Desulfosediminicola ganghwensis: one gene and its partner. The protein of the gene in region 1 interacts with the protein of each later gene in a pairwise test. Links are inferred from orthologs where the notes say so. Each region holds a gene or a part of one and is shown on either strand. Other genes may lie near its edges. The genes, in order: selB and serC.

Evidence for each region.
Region 2: the proteins of selB (region 1) and serC interact in binary tests that used the Escherichia coli proteins (3 or more experiments, as listed by UniProt). The link is inferred for Desulfosediminicola ganghwensis from one-to-one orthologs.

The regions. Positions count from the first base shown.
Region 1 is NZ_CP050699.1:3,716,657-3,733,784, reverse strand. Bases 13,057-15,976 are described here. They hold selB (selenocysteine-specific translation elongation factor), read left to right. Parts: upstream 13,057-13,510; coding sequence 13,511-15,442; downstream 15,443-15,976. Other genes in these bases: tilS (tRNA lysidine(34) synthetase TilS), read right to left, coding at 15,443-15,976; FCL45_RS15850 (MBL fold metallo-hydrolase), read left to right, coding at 13,057-13,473. Outside these bases: lpxD (UDP-3-O-(3-hydroxymyristoyl)glucosamine N-acyltransferase), read left to right, coding at 1-385; 3-hydroxyacyl-ACP dehydratase FabZ, read left to right, coding at 408-860; lpxA (acyl-ACP--UDP-N-acetylglucosamine O-acyltransferase), read left to right, coding at 1,061-1,855; FCL45_RS15895 (LpxI family protein), read left to right, coding at 1,864-2,706; FCL45_RS15890 (nucleotidyltransferase family protein), read left to right, coding at 2,766-3,653; FCL45_RS15885 (aminoglycoside phosphotransferase family protein), read left to right, coding at 3,708-4,775; ribosome biogenesis GTPase Der, read left to right, coding at 5,027-6,370; FCL45_RS15875 (patatin-like phospholipase family protein), read left to right, coding at 6,424-7,746; FCL45_RS15870 (pyridoxal phosphate-dependent aminotransferase), read right to left, coding at 7,839-9,026; FCL45_RS25325 (DnaJ domain-containing protein), read right to left, coding at 9,138-9,965; signal recognition particle-docking protein FtsY, read right to left, coding at 9,984-11,402; FCL45_RS15855 (Mrp/NBP35 family ATP-binding protein), read left to right, coding at 11,821-12,759; more of FCL45_RS15850, read left to right, coding at 12,844-13,056; more of tilS, read right to left, coding at 15,977-16,864; FCL45_RS15835 (response regulator), read left to right, coding at 17,002-17,128. UniProt on the Escherichia coli protein: Translation factor necessary for the incorporation of selenocysteine into proteins. It probably replaces EF-Tu for the insertion of selenocysteine directed by the UGA codon. SelB binds GTP and GDP.
Region 2 is NZ_CP050699.1:3,502,158-3,512,450, forward strand. Bases 2,803-5,702 are described here. They hold serC (3-phosphoserine/phosphohydroxythreonine transaminase), read left to right. Parts: upstream 2,803-3,661; coding sequence 3,662-4,744; downstream 4,745-5,702. Other genes in these bases: trmL (tRNA (uridine(34)/cytosine(34)/5-carboxymethylaminomethyluridine(34)-2'-O)-methyltransferase TrmL), read left to right, coding at 3,136-3,609; FCL45_RS14925 (radical SAM protein), read left to right, coding at 4,937-5,702. Also shown: single-stranded-DNA-specific exonuclease RecJ, read right to left, coding at 1-1,271; tRNA (adenosine(37)-N6)-dimethylallyltransferase MiaA, read right to left, coding at 1,305-2,276; FCL45_RS14910 (helix-hairpin-helix domain-containing protein), read right to left, coding at 2,273-2,572; more of FCL45_RS14925, read left to right, coding at 5,703-5,803; dual-specificity RNA methyltransferase RlmN, read left to right, coding at 5,800-6,864; FCL45_RS14935 (SagB/ThcOx family dehydrogenase), read left to right, coding at 6,877-7,617; FCL45_RS14940 (pyridoxamine 5'-phosphate oxidase family protein), read left to right, coding at 7,719-8,144; FCL45_RS14945 (NADH-quinone oxidoreductase subunit B family protein), read right to left, coding at 8,315-9,064; FCL45_RS14950 (hydrogenase large subunit), read right to left, coding at 9,105-10,293. UniProt on the Escherichia coli protein: Catalyzes the reversible conversion of 3-phosphohydroxypyruvate to phosphoserine and of 3-hydroxy-2-oxo-4-phosphonooxybutanoate to phosphohydroxythreonine. Is involved in both pyridoxine and serine biosynthesis.

The DNA of each region.
Region 1 (17,128 bases):
CGAAACATGGATTCAGTCGGGAGTGAAGATTGATAACCTGGTGCAGGTTGGCCATAATGTGGTTATTGGTCCAAATTCTCTGATAATTTCGCAAGTGGGACTAGCCGGTTCATGTTCTCTAGGGAGGAATGTGGTACTGGCGGGTCAGGCGGCTGTAAATGGGCACATTCATCTGGATGACCAGGTAATGGTTGCGGCTGGCGGTGGAGTACATCACTCACTGCCTAAAGGCGCCAAAGTAGGTGGCTGGCCGGCATTGCCCATTAAATCCTGGGCAAAATCGATAATGGTTTATAATAAACTTCCTGAACTGAACAGCGATGTGCGGAAGCTGAAAAAAGCAGTTGCCGCTCTACAGGAAGACATATCAAAAAATGAGAAATGAAATTAGATAAAGGAGAGAGAGTATGAGCGAGATCCCCGCTCCGGAAAATATAGATATTGTAGGCATTATGGATCTGGTACCTCACAGGTATCCGTTTCTTCTAGTGGACAGGGTTCTGGATATGAAAGTTGGTGAGGAAGTCACAGCGCTGAAAAACGTGACCATCAACGAACAGTTCTTCCAGGGACATTTCCCAGGTAAGCCTGTTATGCCGGGTGTACTCATCCTTGAAGGTCTTGCCCAGGTTGGCTGTATTATGACTTTTTATGCCGATCAGGATGCCATAGGCAACAAGCTGATCTTTTTTGCCGGAATAGACAAAGCACGTTTCAGAAAGCCGGTAGTTCCAGGAGATCAGTTGATATATAAAGTAAAACTTCTGAAAAAGAAAAGAAACATCATGGTTATGGAAGCCAAGGCGTATGTAGATGACGCTTTGGTTGCCGAAGCCGAAATGATGGCGTCCTACTCTTAGTCTCCAGGTAGCACTGAAAAGAGATTGATGGCCATTTACCCTATTGCCGAAAAGTCATGATCTGCGTGGGTAGATGGCCATCGGTACGATCAGTGTTATATTAAGAAATTGTAGACCTTCGGACTTTGATGTGATTTATTGGCAGCAGAAAATTTCATGTTTGTTGTTGAAAAAACAAAACATTTTAAACTTGGTACATTATGAATATCCATCCAACAGCAGTTGTTGACCCCAAAGCTGAACTCGATAGTTCTGTAGTTGTGGGCCCTTATGCCGTAATTGAAGCCGGAGTCTGCATAGATGAAGGAACCACGGTAGAGCCCCACGCCGTTATCTCGGGCCCCACAACTATAGGGAAGAGGAACCTTATAAGCTCTTTCGCCAAGGTGGGAGGTGCTCCGCAGGATCTCAGCTACAAAGGGGAACCTACCGAACTGATTGTCGGAGACGATAACCAGATTCGTGAGTATGCTTCTATTCATAGAGGAACACCGCAAGGCCCGGGAAAAACCATTATCGGTAACTCCAACCTGCTCATGGCATATACGCATATCGCCCATGACTGTAAACTTGGCAACAATATCATTCTTGCCAACGTGGCCACCCTGGCAGGCCATGTTGAAGTGGGAGATCGCGCCTCTATCGGTGGCCTTGTTGCGATACACCAGTTCTGCCGTATCGGTTCATTCAGTTATATTGGTGGAGTATCTGGAATCAGCCTGGATGTCGCACCTTTTGTGATTATTGCCGGCACCAGAAACAGAACCAGAATCTCCGGCTTGAATAAAATAGGTCTCAAGAGAAACGGTTTCAGCAAAGAAACAATCAGCAAACTGGATACAGCCTTCAGAATCATCTTCAGATCACCGGATCTGTTACTAAAAGATGCGCTGGAACAGGCAAAAATGGAAATTACCGATTGCGATGAAGTTGCCCAGCTTATCGAATTTTTCGAGAGTTCTAAGCGTGGTGTTGTACGACGTACTGAAAATTGATGGGTAATATGGCAATCGATCCAAATACTATTGGTATAATCGCCGGTGGAGGTCAGTTTCCTCTGCTTTTTATCGAGGCGGCCCGGAAGGCAGGTCGCCGGGTGATGGTTATTGCCCATAAAAATGAGACGGACCAGCGGGTAGCGGATGCAGCGGATGATGTCTGTTGGATAAAACTTGGACAGCTGGGCAAGTTGATTTCCTGGTTCAAGTCCCATGGTGTCGCTGAAACGGTATTTCTTGGAACAATCACCAAGACCCAGATATTTCGGGATATCATGCCGGACCTGAAGGCTCTTACCCTCTGGAACAAGATTGATTCCAAGCAGGATGATGCCATCTTGCGCGCGATAGCTGCTGTTCTTGAAAAGGATGGTATCAAGGTCCGTGAATCGACCATGTATCTTGAACATTTGCTGTTTCCTCACGGAGTACTGACCAGAAAAAAGCCCTCCAAACAGCAGCGCCGGGACATCGAATTTGGCTGGCAGCATGCCAGGGCGATTGGCAGGCTTGATATCGGTCAATGTGTAGTGGTTCGCGATCTCACAGTGGTTGCTGTTGAGGCTATCGAAGGCACCGACGCGGCAATTAAACGTGGTGGTGCGTTGGCAAAAGAAAAAGCTGTCGTTGTCAAAGTCAAAAAGCCGGATCAGGATTTTCGTTTTGATTTGCCGGCGACCGGTATTCAGACCATTGAGTCATTACATAGTGTTAAGGGGTCTGTGTTGGCTGTAGAAGCTGGCCAGGCACTGTTGTTTGATCGTGAGGCAATGGTTCGCGCTGCGAACGATGCAGGCATCATAGTTGTTGGAGTGACGGAACAGCCTGACGGCACGCTGCTGTTCTAGATGTGTTGTTCAACTTATTGGGCTGATTTTACGCTGAATTGGAGGTCCCCGTGCAGGCAATGATCCTCGCAGCCGGTTTTGGCACCCGGCTACTACCCCATACCAGGGTAAAGCCCAAACCACTCTTCCCAATTCTGAACCAACCGTTGCTGTTACTCACAATCAGGCGATTGCAGCGGTTTGGTTTTTCCCGAATTATTGTTAATTGCCATCATCTGCGAAATCAGATTGAGTCTGCGTTGGCCGGTTTTGAAGGGGTTGTGGTTCAATCGGAAGAGACCATTCTCGGAACTGGCGGTGGCTTGCGCTACGCACTGAAACATATGGCTGATGAGCCCCTTCTGGTTACCAATGGTGATATCTATCACACTATCGACTATCGTCAGGTGATGAAGGAACACGCTGGCAATGATTGTGCAGTGACCATGGCCATGCATAATTGCAGCAGGTTCAATAAGGTTACTGTCGCAGGTGGTCGTGTTAAAAGCTTTGCAGCCGATGCAGCGGGTAGAAAACTGGCGTTTACCGGTCTGCAGGTGTTGGATCCGTCTATTCTCGAATCGCTGCCTGATGGTGCGAACAGTTGCATAATCGGTCATTATCGGAAACTGCTTGAAGAACGGGTTCAGCTTGGCGTATTCCGAGCCGATGACTGTTTCTGGACTGATATGGGAACCCCTGACGATTATCTGGAACTGCATGAAGGATTACTGACCGGCAAGATTCCCCGATGGCAGGACTTTGAATATCAGGATGACAATGCTTTTCTGGTGAGTGACAAGCTGACTGTCGTTGGAGAAAATAAGCTTGCGGACTGGTGTGCACTTGGTGCATCGAAGATTCAGGATGTGAAGCTGTCTCGTACAGTTGTCTGGGACGGGGTGGAGTTACCCATTGGACACATCGCCGACAATGAGCTTATATCGATTAGTCCGGATGGCTTATAAGTTGGCAGCAACATGTAAGATGAGTGAAAGGGATGACCAGAGGCAGGTTCGATATTGAAATATTCTGATAAAATGCACGAAGCTATCGAAAACCTGCTTTTAGAAAAGCAGGGAACCAGTAAGGCTGAAGTCCGTGTCAAGGCGATGAGCAGTGACGGCTCGATCCGCAGGTTCTGGAGGGTCGAGTCTGGTGCAGGACATCGATATGTCGCTGTTGCACCGGCAAAAGATGCTGGTGAGAAAGAATGTGCCGAGGCGGTTTCGAGCTGGAAGATTGGTTCTCATCTGCAGCAGGTTGGGGTTTCCGTACCGGAAATCTGTGGCTTTGATCCCCGGCATTACCTGCTGGTTTATGAAGATTTGGGGGATGTGCATCTCCAAAGCCTGATAATACGGCTGGATCTTAACAACGATCAGGATGCGGTTGCTGCCCGTGAGTACTACCGGAAAACCATAGATCAGCTTCTTACCCTGCAGTGTGATGGCGTTCGCGGCTTTTGCCAGGATTGGTGTTGGGATACGCCAAGATATGACCGTGAGCTTATGCTCGAGCGGGAGTCAGGTTATTTTCTTCGTGCGTTCTGGCAGGGCTTATTGAAACAGGAAGTGCCCGATGGTCTTATTGATGAATTTGGGATGCTTGCAGAACACGTCTCAGGAATTCCGATAGACTATTTGTTGCACCGGGATTTCCAGTCAAGAAATGTGATGATAACCAACGGTGATGCGCGCATAATCGATTACCAGGGAGGTAGGTTCGGGCCGTTAGGTTATGATCTTGCATCATTGTTGATCGATCCCTATGTTGACCTGCCGAATTGGTTCCAGAGAGAATTGTTTGACTATTACCATCTCCAGCTCAGTGGAATGAGTGGAATTAGCAAAGATGAATTTTATCGGCAATATTTGTTACTTGCTATACAGCGCAACCTTCAGATTATAGGTGCATTTGCATTCTTAAGTAATGTGCGTGGCAAGCTGTTTTTTAAGGATTATATTGAGCCTGCAGTACGATCTCTGACAATACTGGTTGCTGAGCAGATGGCTGTTTCTGATACACCAGTGTGTACAGTTCTTGCCGGGGTGCTCAAGAAGGCACGTGATATTCTCTCTGAACAGTGATTATTCCTTATTGATGTTTTAGTGTCGCCTGTTTATGGCTGGATTCTTAGAAATTATTTCAATACCACGACTGATTTCACGGGTAATTAAAAAACAAAAGCCTTAACTGGTTGTATGGCAGAAAAGAAAATGGCAAGAGTTGTGGCCTGTCGTTGATTCTGGCCTGTTTTGCCTGATTTTGCGGGAAAAGGATGCAAAGTTTCTTACTATCGGTTACAACCACCCTTTGCTTCAACAAAGGAATATAAATTATGGCAAATCCAACATGTCCAATCATAGCCCTGATAGGTCGCCCGAATGTGGGTAAATCGACCATGTTCAACAGGGTTACCAAATCTCGCAATGCAATCGTCGATCCCACACCGGGTGTTACCCGTGACCGCCACTATGAACGGGTAGTCTGGGGAGATCGAACATTTATTCTCGTCGATACCGGTGGTATCGATGACAACCCCGAAGACTTGCTGGTAAACCATATCCGCGAGCAAGCGCTGGCTGCCATTGAGGAAGCTGATATCATAATCTTTCTCATGGATGGTAAACAAGGCCTTACCCCTGCGGATTACGAAGTTGTTGAACTGCTGCGTAGAATCGACAAGCCGATCTACCACGTAGTCAATAAGATCGATACTCCCAAGCAGGAAATGGAGATTCTCTCTCAATTCTATGAGTTGGGTATAGAGATGATCTGGCCGTTATCTGCAGAGCATGCCTATGGTTTTAACGACCTGATGGATGGTCTGGTTAAGACCATCGACGAAGGTGATAGTGGGCCGGAACTACCGGATGATACTATCAAGGTCGCGTTTTTTGGTCGCCCCAACGTAGGCAAATCATCGATGATCAATCGGATTGTCGGTGAGGAGCGAATGGTGGTTTCAGAGATTTCCGGCACCACCCGTGATTCTGTCGATACCATACTTACCCACGGTAAATTCAGCTATTTGCTGATCGACACCGCAGGAATCCGCCGGAAAGGCAAGACCAAGGATAAGCTTGAGAAATTCAGTATTCTCAAATCGCTGGCTTCACTGGAAAAATGTGACGTAGCGGTTATCCTGATTGATGCCGATGAAGGAATCACCGAGCAGGATACCAAGGTTATCGGTTATGCGCTCGATCATGGCCGGGGTCTCATTATTCTCGTTAATAAATGGGATCTGATCAAGGATGACAAGAAGCGTCAGGATCACCTCTTGGCAGAGATCGGCAGACAATTACCTTTCGTGGGATTTGCCCCGCTTTTGAAGGTATCCGCCATGACCGGCTTTGGCGTGAAGCGTCTCTTTCCGGTGATTGGTGCTGTGTACCGTCAATACAAGGCAAAATTCCCAACCGCTGCCCTGAACAAGTTATTGCAGGAAGCCACGGAAGCACATACGCCGCCTATTTACAAAAATAAGCGCCTCAAATTCTTCTACACCTCACAGGTTGGCACCAGACCGCCAAAATTTGTCGTTATGAGCAATAGCGCCAAAGGTGTGCATTTCTCGTACCAGCGATATCTTTCCAACAAGTTTCGTGACGGACTTGGCCTGGACAAGGTTCCCATTCAGCTGATTTTTAAAGAAAAATCAGGTGGTAAGAAAAAATAATCACTTTTGTGATATCGAACCTTGCCATCAATGGACTCAACAGGTATCAGCTCATGCACTATTGGCTGCTGGTTGTTCTATTGTTTCTCTCCGGATGCGCAACTCAAGGTAAAATAAGTAATATTGCCGGGTTGCCGACATACGGGGAGAAAGAGTCGTATGGTTTTGGACGGATAGGGAATAATTCGACGCAGGATGATTTCGCTGTCATTCTGGCTTTTTCAGGAGGTGGCAGCCGTGCTGCAGCAATGTCCTATGGTGTCCTGGAGGCATTACGTGACACTGACCTGATGATAGAGGGCAGGGCAGGCCGCTTACTGGATGAGGTGGATGTGATAACATCTGTTTCAGGCGGCAGCTTTACCGCGGCCTACTTCGGTCTCCATGGGGATCGGGTTTTTTCCGATTACGAGAAACGATTTTTACGCAGAGATGTTGCTTCCGAACTCCTATCAAGGATTTTAAGTCCAAGGAGCTGGTTCTCCGAGCATGGTCGTACTGAGACAGCGATTAGTTATTACGAAAAGGTGCTTTTTGATGGAGCGACCTTTGCGGATTTAAATCGTGCTGACGGCCCCTTTATCATCATAAATGCCTCGGACCTCGGCGCTGGCATTCGTTTTGCGTTCACCCAAAACTATTTTTCGCTGCTTTGCTCTGATATCAGTTCCTATCCGGTTGCCAGAGCCGTAACTGCTTCAAGTGCGGTTCCTGTACTTTTTAATCCGGTAGTTCTGAAAAATTATCAGGATTGTCCGCCACCATCACCCTTCATCCAGGCAGTTGCTGATCACACAGGGCAGAGTCATCAGACCAGGCATTTACTTGACGGCCTGTCAAGCTATGCTGATAAAAAGCAACGTCCCTACATACATTTGGTGGATGGTGGAATAACTGATAACCTTGGTCTGCTGGCGCTGTATGAAACCGTCGATGCTGCCGGAGGAATCCGCGAGTTGTTCGGCGAAATAAGAGGGGCTCCAGTTGCCTCAAAACTTCTTGTTATATCGGTCAATGCCTCTACCAGACCCCAGTACGAATTAGAACAGAGCAAAAGTCCTCCTGGAGTTGAGCAATTTATGGGTGCTGTTACAGATATTCAGTTACACCGCTATAATGCAGCAACTATGGATTTGTTGAACACTGCGCTGCAGGATTGGGCGCAAGAGCTTTCGGACGAGACTCGGGAGGTGGAACACTACTTTGTCGAGCTGGATTTTAATCAGGTTACGGATGAGGAGCAGCGCTTTTTTCTCAATCAGATACCGACTACCTTTTCTTTAACGGGTAAACAGGTTGATGGAGCAATTGAGGCCGGCAGAGAGTTGTTGCTGGCGAATAGGGAGTATCTGCGGTTTTTAGACGATATTCAGTGAAAACTGCAAGGATTATGTCTGTTACCCAAAACACCCCAATGGCATCAGCCATTGGGGTGTTCTCTTTTTTTTCAGGTAACTCTATTTACGAATTACAGAGATTGAGCTTTAGCCATGGCTCGCTTGAATGCTTCGGCTGAATTGGCAATCACCTCATCCGGAACGCAGAATGCGAGACGCATAAAGCCTGGTTTACCGAAACCTCTTCCAGGAACTGCCAGAATCTTCTCCTCCTGCAGGATCGCACAAAATTTTGCGTCGTCCTCAATCGGAGTCTTGGGGAATATATAGAAGGCGCCTTTTGGCGGGAGGTACTCGAAGCCGGCATCATCGAGTATCTTGCAGAACAAGTCGCGTCTTCTTGAGTAGATGGAGTTATCGACTGACGCCTCCTGGAGTTCAGCTACAACCCGTTGCATCAGGGCCGGGGCGTTGACGAAGCCGAGGATTCTATTCGCAAGGTTCAGGGCACCTACCAGCAATGCTTTTTCTTCTGCCTCAGGGTGGACAGCGAGGTAGCCGATTCGTTCACCCGGCAGTGACAGGTCTTTAGAGTAGCTGGAAACGATTATGCTGTTGCGGTAGGCGGCAAAAATGGAAGGTACGCTGAAACCATCGAAAATGATTTTGCGATATGGCTCATCAGAAAGCATATAAATGGTGGTGCCGAATTTTTTGCCGGCTTGATCCAGCAGCAGACCCAGTTCTTTAAGTGCTTCCTGTGAATAAACCTGGCCGGTGGGATTATTTGGCGAGTTGATGATAATCGCTTTGGTCTTTTCGGTAATAGCTTCTTCGATCGCCTTCAGGTCGAGGTTGAATTCCTCATCGGTTTCTACGATTTTGGTAACCCCACCATGGTTGTCGACATAGAAATGGTATTCGACAAAAAATGGTGCCAGGATGATCACCTCTTCGCCGGGGTTCAGCAGAGCCTTTATAACCACGTTCAAGCCACCAGCGGCACCACAGGTCATAAGCATATCGGCAGGGTCAATGGTGACCTGCTGCTCTTTACTCATCTTGGCAGCGATAGCTTCCCGTACAAAGGGATAGCCGTTGTTGGGCATATAAGAGTGAACGCCGGGGCTGGTGTCCGCTGCTCTTCGCTGAATAACGTCGTAAAACTCTGCGGGTGGTGGAGCATCAGGATTTCCCAAACTGAAATCGAAAACGTTTTCAGCACCGAATTCAGCTTTGAGTCGTGCGCCTTCTTCAAACATCTTTCTGATCCACGAGGATTTTTCGGCAAATCCCTTCATTTTCAAAGAAATGGACATTTCGTATTCTCCTTACAGTGAAATTCTAAAAAAACCGGTAGCACCTGTAAGGGAAGTACCGGGATTTTCAAATCGTTTTATCTCGGGGTGCTACGTTTGCCTGTGACTACTTTACTGCTTTTTAAAGAAATCATAGGCGGCATTGATCTCTTTCATTTTCTCTTCCGCAACATTTCTGAATTCATCACCAAGGTGGCGAACCTTATCAGGGTGATATTTCATACTGAGTTTTCTGTAGGCTTTTTTGATTTCATCCTCAGATGCCTCAGGTTCAAGACCCAGAACGGCATAGTATTGGGCAGCTCTGTCTATGGTTCTGGCAGTTTGCTGGTGGCTTCGATACTTATATTTAGCCTCTATGGTACGCTGGTCATATACTGAAATATCAAGAAATGCTGCAATGTCCCGGGCGATTTTGAGTTCACTCTCAGGTACAGTGGATTTGGTGTAGAGCACTTGATAGACAAGCTCCAGCAGTATAAGCCGGGGCTCATAGGCGAAGTTGCTCTTAAATTCCTGCAACAGTGTCTGCAGAGAGACTTCAGAGGCTGTCGCCTGTTTAATTAGCTCTTTCAGCCAGAGCATCTTCGTCTGGTTATAGCGCAGATTATGCTGGAAGAATCTTTGAATGGTCTGAACTTCATCGCGAGTAATCTGGCCGTCTATGCGGGCGATGTGTACCAGAATGTGAACAAGCAGCCAGACGAAGCGGTTATGGCTCTCGGTCTGGGATTGCTCGTAGGTGGCAACCTTTCTTTTTACCCAGAATGAAAAGCCCCAGAAAAGAGCGAGAAAAATTAAGACACCAGCTATGCCTGAGAAAAACAGGGCGCCCATAAAGTTGATGAGTGCAGGAGCCCCCCCTGTGACGAAGACTATGAGCAGTATAATGAGCAGGCAGCCACCGCATCCAGGTTGCTGCCGACGTTGATATTGCATTGTTGGTTTTCCTTAGCTTTATGAAACTTCCTTGCCGGCGAAGAGGGCCTCGATGAATTCATCAGGATCAAAATCCCTGAGATCCTCAAGTTGTTCGCCAACACCGATAAAACGGATAGGAGTTTTTAGTTCTTTACAGATATTAGCCACAATACCGCCTTTAGCGGTACCGTCCAGTTTAGTCAGTGTTATCCCTGTCAGATCTACTGCGGCGTCGAAAAGCTTTGCCTGGGAGATACCGTTCTGGCCGGTGGTGGCATCAACTACCAGCATAACTTCGTGTGGCGCACCTTTGAGCTGCTTAGCCATGACCCTTTTGATTTTCTTAAGCTCTTCCATCAGGTTAGTCTGGGTATGCAATCTGCCGGCGGTATCAACCAGAACAACGTCATATCCCTTGGCTGTTGCGTGAGCGATACCGTCATATACTACAGATGAAGGATCCGCACCTTCGTGCTGGGCGATAACAGGTACGTTGTTCCGCTCTCCCCATATTTTTAACTGAGAGCTGGCTGCAGCACGGAAGGTATCGGCTGCGACGAGCAGTACTGACTGCTTGGATTGCTTGAATTTGTGAGCGATTTTACCAATGGTGGTGGTTTTGCCTACACCGTTGACCCCAACTACCATAATGACAAAAGGCCCCTTGTCCGGCATAACCAGTGCGGCATCAGATTGATAATCGACGATAAATGACTTTAATTTCTCTTTGATGATATCTTTAAGGGCTGCAGGGTCCGAGAGAGCGTCTCTTTTTACCTTTTTTCTGGCATAATCAAGAATCTCCTGGGTAGTTGAAACACCAAGGTCTGCGGTGATGAGTAGTTCCTCGAGGTCATCGAGAAGATCAGCATCGATCAGCTTCTTGCCAAGAAAGAGGGAATCAAGTTGATAGGTGAAGTTCTCGCGGGTCCTGGTGAGACGATCAGAAAGTTTTGAGAAGAAGCCTTTCTCTTTTGGCTTGGTTGCAGGTTCTCCGAGTACTTCAAGCGGTGATTTGACCTCAGTCTCGGGCTCTGGCAGATCACGCTCAATTTCCTGAGCCTGTTCTGTGCTAACTGGGAGCTCATCAGGTTGGTCCACAATCTCAGCTTCTGCAGGAGTTTCTGAAGCTGCGATTTCGCTGCTTTCAGGCTCTGTAGGCTGTTCAATAGAATCTTTAAGTTCAATAGTCTGGTTGTCTGATGTCTCCAGCTCATCTTGCGATGTGATTTTGCGTTCAACGAGATCTGTATCGGAATCAGCAGAACTATCGATAGGTTCCTCTACCTCTACGTGTTCGGCAGTAGAGACTGATTCTTCAACCTGGGTTATGGTATCTTCGTCCAATTGAGGAGTAGTTTCTCCCATTTCGCGTGGCGCGACCGGGATTTTCTGATCCTCACTTGGTTTTTTAGCTTCTTGTTTAGTGAATTTCTTTTTAAACCAGCTTAGCATAGCTATTCCTGCCAGATTTTTGAAATAAAGGAAAAATTTCAAGGTTATTTAGGTTAAAGTCAATCTCTCATAATACGGACTCAGCCAGAATTGCGCAACAAAAAGCGCAGAAAAGGTCCCGGGCTTGATTGAGAAATGTTAGGAGTGTCGAAAAATAGATCCCGGATCAGGAGGATTTCATTTGCATTTCCGGACAACAGCATTACTGTAGAGTGGGCCGTGCAAACCGGCCCTGTAGAACATGGGCTATGGCCCTGAAACACATATCATTTATTTCTCCAGACCTGTTTGAACATTGAGCTATTCCGGTTGTTTTGCAAGAGGGGCTACAACGTGATTTCCATGTAGAACCCACCAGAACAGCATAGAGTATTTTTAAGCATGTTCACGTTGGCCTGGAATACCTGGAGGTCGTATAATGTCAGATTCATGTGGAAGTAGTTCCTGTTCCAGCAGCACCGCAGGTTGTGGCAGTAGTAAAGAATCACAGCAGGCGGCAATGGCCCAGCAGGAGAATGCCATCACCACATCACTTGGTAAGATCAAGAATAAGATACTGGTTATGAGTGGTAAGGGCGGGGTGGGTAAATCCACCGTTTCGGTCAACCTTGCCCTGGCTTTAGCGAACCGAGGTCACAAGGTTGGCTTGATGGATGTGGATCTGCACGGTCCGGATGTGGTGCGGATGCTCGATCTCAAAGGAAACCTTCAACCTCCGAAATCAAAGAACGATCTGGTGCCACCGCTCAATTATAACGACAACCTCAAGGTGGTTTCATTAGAGTACATGATGAAGGACAGAGATGAGGCAATCATCTGGCGGGGTCCCATCAAAATCCAGGCGATCAGACAATTTATCTCTGATATGGATTGGGGTGAGCTGGACTATCTTGTTATTGATGCACCTCCAGGAACCGGCGATGAGCCACTTTCAGTTGCCCAGACTATTCCAAATCTGAAAGCTGTGGTTGTAACCACCCCTCAGAAAGTAGCTCTTGCAGATGTTCGTAAATCTATTAATTTCTGTAAAGTGGTAAATCTTGATGTTGCCGGTGTGGTGGAAAATATGTCCGGTTTTGTCTGTCCGCACTGTAATGAGACCGTGGATATTTTCAAATCAGGTGGTGGCGAGGAAATTGCCCGCGAATTTGAGCTGCCATTTCTTGGCAGGGTCCCAATGGATCCCAAAGTGGTTATGGCAGGTGATGATGGTACACCATACCTCTCTTCTGAAGGTGATAGCCCTGCGATTGTCGCATTCGGCAAGGTTGTTGATGCCGTTGAGCTACGTTTACCACCGGTGGCAGCACCTGTCATTTTACCTATGGCTGGTTGCGGTTGCGACTGCGGTTCCTGAGGTCAGTATTGAAACGGGGTTGTTATGAGCAGTGTGGTCATAATACCCCCGAAGCTATAAATTACTATTAAGAGGTTAGTGAGCGTGCTTCAAATACAGCAAATTATTGTTGGTTCGATGGGGGTATGCTGTTATATCGCTGCTTGCCCGGCAACGAAAAAAGCTGCAGTCATAGACCCGGGTGGTGATGTTGATCAGATTCTTGCCGAGCTCAAAGCGACTGGGTTGTCTCTGCAATATATTATTGCTACCCATGGCCACCCCGATCATGTTTGTGGCAACAGAGCCCTGAAAGAAGCAACAGGTGCTGAAATTGTGATGCACAAAGCGGATTCGGAGTTTTTCGGTAAAGCCGAAGTGGCAGGTTATTTCTCTATGTTAGGGCTCGAAGCCTCGCCTCCTGCTGATGTTGAAGTTGAAGACGGAGATATGATTACCATCGGTGATGAGGAGATGCAGGTCATTCACACGCCCGGGCATACACCAGGTGGAATGTGTTTACTGAACGGTGATAATCTTATTACTGGTGACACCTTGTTTGTCGGGGGACTTGGCAGAACAGACTTCCCTGGCGGTTCTCATAAGGAACTTATCGAATCCATTCGCAAGCGGTTACTGGTACTGCCTGAAGACACTGTTGTGTGGCCGGGACATGGCTATGGTGGCAGTCAATCCACTATTGGCCAGGAAAAAAACGGAAACCCATTTCTTTAACCCGTAAAATAACAATAAAAGCCCCTGATACTGCCCCATGCGTGAAATTGTACTTGGAACAGCCGGCCATGTCGATCATGGCAAAACCAGCCTTATTCGTGCCCTGACTGGAATTGAGACAGATCGTCTTAAAGAGGAGAAGAAAAGAGGAATCACAATTGAGCTTGGTTTTGCTCACCTCGATCTGCCATGCGGTCACAGGCTTGGTATTGTTGACGTTCCGGGGCATGAGAAATTTGTGAAAAATATGGTCGCCGGGGCGACCGGTATGGACCTTGTAGCATTCATTATTGCTGCGGATGAAGGCATCATGCCGCAAACCGTTGAGCATTTCGAAATTTGCCGTCTTCTCGGTGTAAAGCAGGGCATGATCATCCTCACCAAGAAGGATATGGTGGATGAAGACTGGCTGGAAATGGTTGAAGAGGAGATCAGGGAGTTCTGCGAGGACTCCTTTTTAGAGGAAGCCCCAATTATACCCGTTTCCTCTATAACCGGGGAAGGCATAGACATTGTACTGAACACCCTGGATGAGTTTGTTCGTCAGCACCAGTTCAAAGAAGTCTTCGGTCCGTTTCGTTTGCCGGTGGATAGAATTTTTGCCATGAAAGGGTTTGGTGCCGTAGTCACCGGTACATCCATCTCCGGCCGGGTGAGTGTAGGTGAAGATCTGCGCATTTATCCGACAGATCAGGTCGCGAAGGTGCGTGGTATCCAGGTGCATTCAGCGGCGGTGGAAACCGTCGAGGCCGGTCACCGGACCGCCATTAATCTGCAGGGTGTCGATACGGCCACGGTGGAGCGCGGTATGGTGATCGCCACGCCAGGCTCCTTGCAGGAAAACTACATGCTCGATTGCAGATTTCTGTATCTTGGATCTAATGAAAAAGCGTTGAAGCATCGTAGCAGGGTTCGCATACACCTTGGGACTGCCGAGATTTTAGGTCGTATTTCGTTGCTTGATCGTGATGAGTTAGAGCCGGGCCAGGAGGTTGGGGTGCAGATTCTGCTGGAAAAACCTATTGCTGTGTGGAGTGGTGATCACTTCGTAGTGAGAAGCTACTCACCTGTGGCAACAATTGGTGGTGGTGAGATAATCGGTAATGTCTCGCCGCGGAAAAGAAAACGTCTCACAGAGTCGGATCGAACCTACAATCAGGAAGTGTTTCAGATCCTGATGGAAGGGAGCCTTGAAGATCGTACCCTGATGTTTTTGAAAGAGAGTGGCGCGCACGGACTTACTTTTGATGATCTGGCAATCCGTTTGGGGCTTTTTGGCAAGCACTTGAAAAAAGCCCTGAATGATCCGATCTCCACTAAAAAAATGGTGGTGGTCGACTCGGCCAGTCAGAGATATGTGGATGTGGAGATTGCGGAGAAAACCAAACTCGAAATCCTGGAGTCACTCAAAAAATATCACGCTTCCCACCCCTTGCAGGTCGGCTTGGTGCGGGAAGAGTTGCGTCTGTCACTAGGTAAATCAATTGACCAGAAGGTGTTTACGTACTGTTTGAATGAACTGCTTCGTAAAAACGAAGTGGTACAGGAAGAGTCTATGCTGCATCTGGCCGGGCACGAAGTAGCACTGAAGGCGGATGAGGAAGAGCTTCAGCAAGAGTTGCTCGCCTGGTATGTGACCAGTGGTCTTTCAACTCCCACGGTGCGCGACACCATGGAGAAATTCTCTGAGTATTCAGAAAAGATGGTCAAGCAGGTACTCGATGTACTGCTGCGGGAAGGGAAGCTGGTTAAAATCAGTGAGACCCTCTATTATGATAAAGGGTTGATTGACAAGTTGGTGGCACAAGTCACCGAAGTTATGAAAAAAGAAGGCGAGATTGATGCCCCTGGCTTTAAAAATCTTACCGGCTTGACCCGTAAGTTCTCCATCCCGATTCTTGAATATCTTGATCGTATCAAGCTCACCATCAGAGTTGGCGACAAGCGTATTCTGCGTAAAAAAGCGTAATCATGGTTTTGTGTGGTAGCTGATTGCCAAAACCTTCTGAGTTGCGGGAGTAAGCTTATATTCATCTGAGAGTTTCGCTCCGACAATGGCAATCAGGTGATCACCGCAGGTCAGCACAGGATAGTTAGCACGTTTTTCTGCCCGGATTTTCATATCGCTGAGAATCCGGGTAACTTTTTTCTTACCGGGACTGCCGAGAGGGCGGAATCTTTCGCCGGGATGCGCTGAGCGTAGAGTTAGCGGAAAGGTCAGCTCATCCGCATTGGCAAACAGGGTAGCGGGTTGGTTGAGATTGCAGTTTTGTCTGTCGAGTATCTCAAGCGATATTTCCAGGCCCAGTTCGGGCAGATGCAGACAAGAGGGGCCGTCAAACGTATGCTCAAAGGTTGCCGGTGTCGACATGCCATTCCCCCTGTAACTCTTTTTTCCTGAAGGGTAGAAAAAACGGATGGCATCATCGACAAGATGTACCCGAAGTCCATGCGACAGGTGAAGCTGTGAGCCGTTAACCCCTTTATCGATAAGGGCCTGAAGTTGGGCAATGGTACGAAAAGTAGGCCTGTTGCCGATCTTCCAGCAACTTAATTCGAGTATTCTCCTGAGGATAGCCGGGTGCTCTGCTCTCGACCGTGACAGGCTCAGATCAAGATGTTGCAGATTGTCAGCCCCGTCCCGATTCAAGACAGCGAGTTGTTGAAAATGCGCATCACTGATTTGTGCCAACAGGGCTTCATCCTGTTGGAGGATCTCTGCAGTCTGTAACAGGGTATTGCGGATGGAGGGGTTGAAATCTTTTTCAAGAAGTGGCAGCAGATCCAGTCGGACCTTGTTACGTAGAAAGGTTCGCTCATCATTGGATGAGTCATGGCAAAAGCCAAAGTTTGTTTCTTTGAGATAGGCAGCCAGTGAACCCTTGGTCCGGGCAAGCAGAGGTCGAATAATATGTCCGTTTACAGGAGTCATGCCGGATAGTCCCTTGAGGCCTGTACCGCGGATAAGACGAATGAGTATTTCCTCAGCCTGGTCGTCGGCAGTGTGGGCTACGGCTATATAGTCGGCAGTGTATTGCTGTCGCAATAATTCAAGTTCGTTGTAACGGGCGATTCTGGCGGCTTCTTCCGGTGAGCATTTACGCTCTTTCTGGAGAGCTGCGACATTTACCCGCCTGGCGATGAAGGGGATGGCAAGGTGCTCGGCACATTGCTGTACGAACTCTATTTCAGCATCTGTTTCATGCGGGCGAAGACCATGGTCGACATAGACAGCCATGAGGCGAAGCTGAAAACGTGATTCATGAAGCAGGTGAAGTAGAGCGGTGGAATCAATACCGCCCGAAATAGCGACAATAATCTTGTCGTCAGGTTGAAAATTGAAATTTTCCCTGCAAAACTCTTCGACTTGTTGGATTAGTAAAGGCGGCATACCTCGGATAGGGAATCGCTAATCTGAGTGAGCTTTTTGTTTGAATATGTGTAAATCATTGGTATATCTTATACGCAGTGCGACGCGTAAATGCAATAGTGATGTCGTAGAAGGGGTCGATTGTGGTGTCAACAAAAATGAAAGCGTTAATTGTAGAAGACGATTACATAAGTCGTACCTTGTTGTCTGAATACTTAGCACCGTATGCAGTGTGTGATGCAGTGGCGGATGGGCATGCAGCGTTGCATATGCTTACCGAGAAGT
Region 2 (10,293 bases), 210 kb from region 1 along the record:
TCTATGTTGTTTGCAGCAATTGATAAGCCGGCAGCCATAGCATGCCCGCCGTATTTTCCCAGGAGATGTGAACAATTGTGAAGACAACCCAGCAGGTCTATTCCCTCAACAGAACGCCCAGACCCTTTGTATGAAGTCGATTCATTTTCACCCTCTTCTGCAAATACAACGGTTGGCTTCCGGTACACATCCACTATTTTTGACGCGACAATACCGATAACTCCCGGGTGAAAATCACCAGCAACTACTATAGCGGATTTTTCAGCAAGGTTACCCCGCTGTATCAATGTTAAAGCAGTTTCTAGGTTATCTGAACAAATAGACTTTCTTCTTTCATTGTATGATTCCAGCTTTTTTGCCAGATCGCTTCCTGAGGTATGGTTGTCACAGGTCATCAGCTCGACAGCGACATCAGCCGTACCAAGTCTTCCAGCGGCATTGATGCGTGGCCCAATTGAAAATCCTATGTCTTCAGAGGTTAAAAGTGAGCCGTAGAGTCCGGCACTCTCCAAGAGATATCGCAAGCCTGGAATTGAAGAATTGGGTAATGCCTCCATACCTGCCCGTACCAGGATACGATTGGTTTCTGTTATTTCCACGAGATCCGATACAGTTCCAAGAGCTACAAAGCCAAGATAATCTTTGAGATTTGGCTTCTCGTTCTCCCTGAAGTACCCATGTTTTTCTAATTCTGACCTGACGGCTGCGGCAAGGTAGAAGGCAACACCAACTCCGGCCAGCTTTTCGCTGGCAAAATCACAACCGTCCTGATTAGGGTTGAGGATTACACAACCAGGTAAATCCCCTAAAGGGAGCTGGTGATGATCTGTGACTATAACTTTTCCACCAAGTTCGAGAATTTCTGCAACTTCCTTGCTGTTTGAAATTCCGCAGTCGACAGTAATGAGAAGGAAATTATCAATTGAATGCGTACTCTTGAGTTGTTCAAACACCTCAGTGTTCAGGCCATAACCATCTTTTAACCTGTTCGGGATATGCCAATATGGTTCAATGCCTAATTTTCTGAAGAAATTTACTAAAAGTGAAGTCGCTGTGGTGCCGTCAACGTCATAATCACCCCAAATGACGATATCATCGCCCTCCTCTACCCCTTTGACAATGCATTCAACTGCCTGCTGCATGCCCTTCATATTTAAAGGATGCGGAAGAGTTTCGAGTTTAGGGTGAAGGAAGCGAAAAATATCCTGATCATCTGTGATGTTTTTTTTGGCGAAGATTTTTTTAATAAGTTCTGGAAGTTCGTCTTGCATATTGTCTCTGGCTTTAAGGAATTTAGTATCTATTTATTGCTGTTTTTGCAGCCAGTTAGACATATGATCAATTATGATTTTTTTGTTTTCAACTTCAAACCATTCAAGATCGGTAATTTTGTTGAACCAGGTATACTGGCGCTTAGCGTATCGCCTGGTATCACGGGCAAGATATTCCATCATTTCCTCGTAATTCCACAATCCGCTCAAGAAGTTCAACATATGCCGGTAACCTATAGACTTCATGGAGTTGAGATTTTCATGATAACCCATCTTGAGGAGCCCCATAACCTCCTCTTCCAATCCCTGTTCAAGCATGATCTCAGAACGCATATTGATACGCTCATAAAGTTTCTGCCGATCGCAGGTTAAACCAACCTGCAAGATGTTATTCACTATCCCGTTTTGCTCTGACTGTTTCTGGCGACGCAGATGCTCAGACCAGGGAACCCCGGATGCAAGGTAAATCTCAAGCCCTCTGATTATTCTCAAAGTATCGTTGGGATGGATTCTATCGGCGCTAATACGGTCACATAGGGATAATTCCTCGTGTAGTTTCGAGGTGCCTTCGCTTGCCGCTCTCAGCTTAAGCTGTTCCCTGATTTCACGATCTTCGGGAACACCGGCAAAGAGACCGTCAACAAGTGCCTTGAGGTAGAGTCCAGTGCCTCCGGTAAGTAAAGGTGTTTTACCTTTTGCAATGATTGCAGCAATTGCGGCGGCAGCTTCTTTGACAAAACGTGCCGCATCATATTCCTCATCGGGGTAAGCAACATCAATAAGATGATGAGGGATCCCCGCCATCTCTTCCGGCTTGATTTTCGCGGTACCGATATCCATGAATTTGTAAACCTGCATGGAGTCAACACTAATGATTTCGCAGTTACAAACCCTGGCTATTTCCAGGGAGAGATCTGTTTTGCCTATAGCTGTGGGACCAACAAGAGCAAGTACCGGGGTGTTCGTCAGTTCTTGGTAAATAGTGTCTGTGGATTCGGTCATCATTTAAAAGTGATATGGTTTGCGAGCTGTGCTGATCGCTTTTCGCCTATTCCAGGTATTTTTTCAAGTTGTTTTATCGTTGTTACCGGACCATACTGCCTGCGGTGTTGCACTATCCGTTCTGCCATGGCAGGACCGATCCCGGGCAGTGTCGACAGAAGCGAGTAGTCAGCGCTATTGATAGGTACAGGTTCAAAGAAAAACGGTGTCAGATGAGAAGCTCTATCTCTATCATCATCAACGGATTCATCATGTTGCTCATTTACAAGTGTCAACTCACCATTTACCTGACGAAGCATTACCTTCTCCGTTACGACAGTGCTGCACCCCAGTTCAGAGTAAAATTGACCTAAAGCTTGGGTTATCAGGTATATGGCAGCTAATACGAGCAGAATCAGCTGATTAGCATCTAGATTACGAAATTCTCTCATTAGATCTGACGTTAATCTCACAATTAGAAGATTGAACCGCATGGATATCTAATCTATCGCATCAGAAGTCACCAGGAGTCTGTTGGATTAAACCCTTTTTGACTAACTCATCGTTATCGAATGAAAAATAATGCTCGCAATGTCAAAAATATGGCTCTGCTTATTTTTCCTTCGATGCCTCGATTTGAGTGAAAATCGCAATAGTCCGACAGTCTCCTAGAATGTATCTTGAAAAGGGATTATTGCAATATTCATTTGCCGCTGTCAGAATTCGATTAGCCAAAAGGAACGTTTTTTCCTTGTGTTGCCTGAAATCTGGCTGTATAAACCTTGCTTCCAGTCAAAAAATGTTACCGAACATCCCTTGATGGGTACAAGGTGCTTTCGGTAAATGCTAAAACCCATGTAAATCAAATCGGATAAGTAAAGTGATGGATTCAGCAAACACATTTAACATAGTACTCGTTCAACCTGAAATTCCACCAAATACCGGCTCTATAGCCAGGCTGTGCGGAGCAACAAAAACCATTCTTCACCTTATTCATCCACTGGGTTTCTCCACTGATGATAAACATTTAAAGCGTGCAGGGCTCGATTATTGGCAATATGTAGACATTGTTTACTGGGATAGCCTTGATGACTTTTTAGAACAGCAGGATGAAAAAAGGCTCTACTTTTTCACCACAAAAACTGACAAGCCTTTTACAGACGCACAATACAAACCCGGTGATTTCCTTATTTTTGGCAGAGAAACAAAAGGGTTGCCTGAAGAGATAAGAACATTGTATTCTGACCGTTGCTATACGTTACCCATGCAAAGTCCTGATATCAGGAGTCTGAATCTAGCAATGACCGCGGGTATCGTCCTCTACGAAGCACTACGACAGAACAATTACACGATTTAAGTTAACAGTTTTCAGTAAGGAAATTGTGTTGTTATCCAAGGAGAATCCTAAAATGCCAGAGAGAGTCTTTAATTTCAGTCCAGGGCCCGCCACCCTTCCCTACGAAGTTCTGCAGCAGGCAAGCAAAGATATTGTCAATTTCAAGGATTCAGGTATCGGACTCATCGAAATCAGCCATCGCTCAAAAGAGTTCATGGCAGTTATCGAAGATGCCGAATCGCTTTTGCGCGAGCTTATGGCGATTCCCGATAACTACAAAGTACTCTTTCTTCAGGGCGGAGCTTCAAGCCAATTTTTTATGGTGCCGATGAATCTTATGGTTGGGAAAAAGGCAACTTATCTCAATACCGGCACCTGGTCAAAAAAGGCCATTAAAGAGGCAAAGCTTTTCGGTGATGTCGATGTGGCATTTTCCAGTGAAGAGGATAGTTTCAATCGCGTGCCAAAGCAGCAGGAATACAGTGTCGCAGATGATTCAGAATTTCTCTATTTTGTCTCGAACAACACCATCTACGGCACCCAGTTTCATGAGATGCCGGAAACTGAAAAGATGCTTGTTTGTGATATGTCTTCCGACATTCTTGCCCGAAAGATAGATGTTTCCAAATTCGGTCTTATATTTGCGGGTGCCCAGAAAAATCTTGGGCCGGCTGGTGTTACCTTGGTGATTATCAGGGAAGATCTTCTTGGTAAAGCACCTGAGAGTACGCCTACCATGCTGAACTATAAGACCCATGCGGATAAAGGGTCTATGTTCAATACCCCCCCTACTTTTCCCATTTACATAGTGGCTGAAGTATTGAAATGGCTGAAGGCTAAGGGTGGTGTCACGGAGATGGAGAAAATCAATCGGGAAAAGGCAGCTCTCATCTATACTGCTATTGATGCCACTGACTATTATCGTGGTCATTCAGATGCTGATTCACGATCAATCATGAATATTTCTTTCAACCTTCCCACGGCTGAACTTGAAGCAAAATTTATCGCCGAAGCAGCCGAAATCGGACTTAACGGACTCAAGGGCCACCGCTCCATAGGTGGATGTCGTGCTTCCATATATAATGCATTCCCAAGGGAAGGCGTTGTCAAACTGGTTGAGTTTATGAAAGAGTTTGAGGCAAAAAATCCCGCATAACAGATGTGCTTAACATGGGGTGTTGCTGTAATGTTTTCGGGCTGGGATACAACACGTTATCCCGGCCCTTTTAGGTCTATAGATTTCTAAAGACTACAACTGAATCACACCAAAAGCAGTGATAAATTCGCCGCTGCGCTGAACTAAGCTGGTTGATTTTCATTTCTTCAAATATCTTATTTAAAGAGGACTATGCATTACGTAGGACAAATCATCCGTCCACCGAGCGAAGCTCATTCGATCATCCTTCAGGTGACTGTGGGCTGCTCACATAACAAGTGCACTTTTTGCGGTGCTTACAAAGATAAGCGCTTTGAAATCAAAGAAGATCCGATTGTGCAAAGTGATTTAGATTTTGCGGCGCAATATTGCCGGAATCAGAACAAGGTCTTTCTTGCAGATGGTGACGCACTTGTTATCCCCTTTAAGAGATTAAAAAAAATATTTTCAGATATTCGGATAAAACTCCCATGGGTAAACCGTATATCTCTTTATGCCAGCGCCAGGTCAATACGAAGCAAAAGTGTCGAACAGCTCGTTGAACTGAAAAAGCTAGGACTTGATCGGGTCTATCTTGGTCTGGAGAGCGGTAATGACAAGGTGCTCGCTTTAGTAAAAAAAGGCGAAACGGCTGAGTCCATGATTGCAGCGTCCGAAAAAATCAGAGAGGCCGGGCTGTTTCTTTCCGCAATGGTTATTTTAGGTTTAGCCGGGCGTGAATTGTCCAGCAAGCATGCGATAGAGACTGCAAAAGTCTTGAATAAGATGCAACCCAAAAGAATTGCTGCTCTGACTCTTATGCTGCTCGACAATACAGAGCTTGCCAGACTCTATCGCGATGGCCGGTTTGAGCTACTCGAGCCATTTGAAATGTTAAAAGAATTGAGATTGTTGATAGACAATCTCGATACGGCCAGTCAGTTTTTTGCCAATCATGCCTCCAATTATCTGCCGATCATGGGACGGGTGCCCAGAGACAGGGAGAAAATGTTGGAAATGATTGATGATGGATTACAGGATACACACCAGCTTGTACCTGAAGGTTTTAGAAGGTTATGACAGAAAAAAAGACAGATTTACGTAATTTTGACCAGGAACAGCTGATTCAGTTTGTGGAGAGCCTGGGACAACCGGCATTTCGAGGTAAACAGATCATGGCATGGCTCTATCGGCCAGGGATAAATGATTTTGCCGAAATGACCGATCTTGCCAAATCTTTTCGAAAAGTATTGGCAGAACACGCATACTTATCGAGTTTTACGAATCCGATTATTGAGAAATCATCGGACGGTTGTGTGAAGTTCGGTTTTATTCTCGATGACGGACACATTATAGAATCGGTGCTCATTCCAGAGCCAGATCGAAATACGCTCTGCATTTCGTCCCAGGTTGGTTGTGCTATGCACTGCTCTTTCTGCCTTACCGGAACAATGGGTTTCAAACGTAATCTCACCGCAAGTGAGATCGTAAACCAGGTCTGTGCAGTACGGGATTATCTGTTGGCACAGCCGGAGGAAGATCTCATCGGCCCCGACAGGGTGACAAACCTGGTATATATGGGCATGGGAGAGCCACTCAATAATCTGAAGAATGTTATCACTTCGCTCTCTATTCTTACGGAACCGAAAGGCCTCGACCTGACTGCTCGCAAGATCACAGTTTCCACCTGCGGAATTGTGCCGAAAATGAGAGAGCTTGGCTTAAACTCAAAGGCCAATCTGGCAATTTCCCTCCACGCGGTGGACGATAACACCCGTGATGCACTTATGCCTGTCAACGAACGATATTCACTCGACGAGTTGTTGCAGGCCTGTAGGGATTTCCCCATGCCGAAGCGTAGACGAATCATGTTCGAGTATATTCTGCTTGCAGGTATTAACGATTCTGATAAGGATGCCAGAATACTGGCTAAAAAACTTCGAGGTATCCCCTGCAAAATCAATCTGTTGCCGTACAATGAATGTGCTGAACTTCCCTATAAGAGTCCACCTCGTGACAGGATGCTGGCATTTCAGAAAATCTTGCTGGACGCTCACTATTCAGTCTTTATAAGAAATAGCAGAGGATCAGATATTTCAGCAGCCTGCGGGCAGTTGGCTGGCAAAGATCAAGCAAGCTAAGGAGGGGCCGATATGGCGTCTGGAGATATGGTTTCGATGCAATTTATGCAAAAAAGCAGTATCTCAAGAAACGGATTGAAAGCTGAGAGATCGCCGATGCTCAAAGCCGCCCCACCCTTTAAAACCTATCCCGATGCTCAACGCTTTAATCTGCCGGAAAAAAGCAGCGGCTTCACACCTCAAGAACCCGATCTGAACAAATTGCTTAAAAAGAGGAGATCTGGTCGGGTTTATTCAAAAGCACCAATAGCTTTTGATTCTCTCGCCCACATTGTCTGGGCAGGACAAGGAGTAACAGCTGCAGCCGGAGACAGGCTTTTTCGTACGGCACCATCAGCCGGAGCTCTCTACCCCATCGAAACCTATCTCTCTGTTCAGAATGTCGACACTCTCTCTCCCGGCCTGTATCATCTCGATGTAACCAACTTGGCCCTCGAATACCTTCAGGAGGGGCATCTGGGGAGCCAGATCACCAGGGCGTGCCTCGATCAAACATTTCTCTCCCAGGCTGCTGTTATATTTATCTGGACAGCAGTTTTTATGAGAACTTTACCCAGATATGGCGATCGCGGTCTCCGGTTCATTTTCATGGAATCAGCTCATATCTGTCAGAATATTCTGCTTGCAGCTGAAGCGAATGATGCCTGGGGGTGTCCGGTTGCAGCTTTTTTTGATGCCGAGATGAATGATATTCTAAAAATTGACGGGGTACATGAGGCAACTATCTACGTGGCTGCTATCGGAAAGCGATAACAATTGGATTGGTTGCAAAAAAACTGCCGATAAGCGAAATTGATTATGACGGATACTGTCACCTACAAGAACCTCTGAGCACTGCCGAAAGGACGTATGATATGCCTGATCTAAAACAACGTATATTGGAAATCATTGCTGAGCCGCATCTTGCCAGTTTTGCGACACTGACATTAGAAATGAAACCCTGGGTAAGATATGTAATTGCTGTTGGTGATGATGATTTGACGATTCGTTTTGCCTCGTATGTTGACTCGAGAAAGATTGAACAGATACGGGCAAACCCGGAAGTGCATATGACTTCCGGGGTATCTGGTTTGGCCGATATGAACCCTTACCTGCAGATTCAGGCGACAGCAACTTTTTCAACAGACCATCACGACAGGCACGGATTCTGGAACGAAAAACTTCGCTCTATCTTTGCCGGACCTGATGACCCGTTGTACTGCGTGGTGATCATATCACCTTACAGAATCGAATATTGCCGACAAGGCCCCTATGAGCCTGATGTGTGGATAAAAATATAAACTCTGCCAGAGGGTGTTTTTCGTTTCTGTTGAATGGCCAATTAGAATGAGCCCGAGCATACCAGAAAATAATATCAAGACAGCAGTGTTTCACGTATCTGAGTGACCAACTCTGACACATCCCTTCAGTCTCTGTATAGATTGAAGGGATGTGTCGTTGCTAAAAGAAGTTACTTAAAATAGTTCAGCAAAGCATGCAAAGTTGTCAACGGATGTGGCGGACAACCGGGGATGTAGAGATCGACAGGAACCAGGCTGTTTAAGTCACCGATGACCTCTTCACTGCCGCGAAACGGGCCGCCTGAAATCGAGCAGCAGCCGCTTGCAATAACGACCTTGGGCGACGGCACCGCCTCATAAGTATCTATAAGTGCCTGCCGCATATTGCGCGAAATTGGCCCGGTGACATGAATACCATCTGCGTGTCGCGGAGATGCGACAATATCAATACCAAATCGAGAGAGGTCAAAAAACGGTGTATTAAGTACATTGGTATCAGCTTCGCAGGAATTGCAACCCGCTGCCGAGACCTGGCGAAGCTGAAGAGAACGTCCAAAGAGTTTTTTGAAGTGCTGTTTTGAGTGATCAGCCAAAGCTGGCAGTGCCCCACCGGTAACAAGATCTTCCCGGTTCGCTGCCCCTAGTTCAAAATTTTCGCTGAAGCTGACAAATGCACCCCCTTCCCCTTCCACCGATTCGCATTGACCGCAAAAGGTACAACGCCCCAGATCAATAGTTTTTTCCGTAGCGTCAATTGCTTCCTGCGGGCATATACAAACACACTCAGCTATAACATCTGCACTGCAATCTGTGTTGATTACCGGCATCCCTCGATAGCGATGATACAGAGCAATAGGCTCTTTGGGGTACTTTGAGGTTTTGTTCCCCTGCTCAAGTTTGTTCTTTAGTATTTTCAGCATAGTTCAAACCTTATATATCACTCATTGCGGTTTAACCGTTTTACAGATCAAAGCCGCAGTAAGAAAGATTGTAGCTCTTGTTGCAGAGCGGGAAGTCAGAAATTTCCTGATTGCGAAGAGACATTGCCAGGCCGGTCCAGTTATGAAAAGACGGATCTTTAATCTTATAGCGCTGCACCTTGCTTTTATCATCGGTAAGGATGCAATGTGACACTTCCCCCCTCCATCCCTCGTTTATGGTCACCACGAACGAATTCGGGCTAAGAGCGCACTCCTGCATATGAACAGGCTTTTCGGTTGTATCTATTGAATCCAACAGCATGGTTATGAGTTTCAGTGAATGCATGATCTCTTCACGTCTCACCGTTGCCCTGCTGTTCACATCACCGCTGGTTACCTCATTTGTATTAGCAGGCAACTCTGCATAGCATTCCGTCGGGAACGCTACTCGCGCATCATAAGCTATGCCGCAGGCTCTGCCGGAATAACCCACCAACCCAAGATCCTTGGCCATCTTATGCTCTACCATACCAGTATGTTCAAATCGGGCCTGAACGGTGTGGGCGCTGAATAGCAAATCACAGACATTTTCAATTTCAGGCGTAATTTCAGCAAGCTTATCGCGAATCAACTGTCGTTGTTCCTCGCCCATAACCAGCGCAACACCACCGGGTCGAACCAGCCCTTTTCCAAAACGGTTACCGCTCAAGACCTGTAGCAGATTGAGAAATTCACCCCGGATTCTTCCGAAATATGCTGCCGGCGGGTTAAAAGCCACATCTCCACTCAGCGCTCCCAGGTCACCAATATGGTTGGCTATCCGTTCAAGCTCAAGAGCTATGGTGCGTACGATACTCGCACCTTTATCTACACTCTTACCAGCGAGTCCCTCAAAAGCCTGGCTGAAACAGAGTGTATGGGCAATGGTCGTATCACCTGCGATTGATTCACAGATACCGGGATAACGCTTCTGAGGCAGGGTCGGCAACAGTTTTTCTATGCCGCGATGCTGGTAACCAAGCTGAATCTCAAGGTGCAATACCTCTTCACCGGCACACTGAAAACGAAAATGTCCGGGTTCGATGATGCCGGCATGCACCGGACCTACTGCAACTTCATGTATAGACTCGCCTTCTATGGTGAAGTATGGATAATTACCGGGGATTTCTTCAACGTAATTATTTTCGAAGACATCCTTCTCACCAGTGTAATTTTTGTGATAACGAACC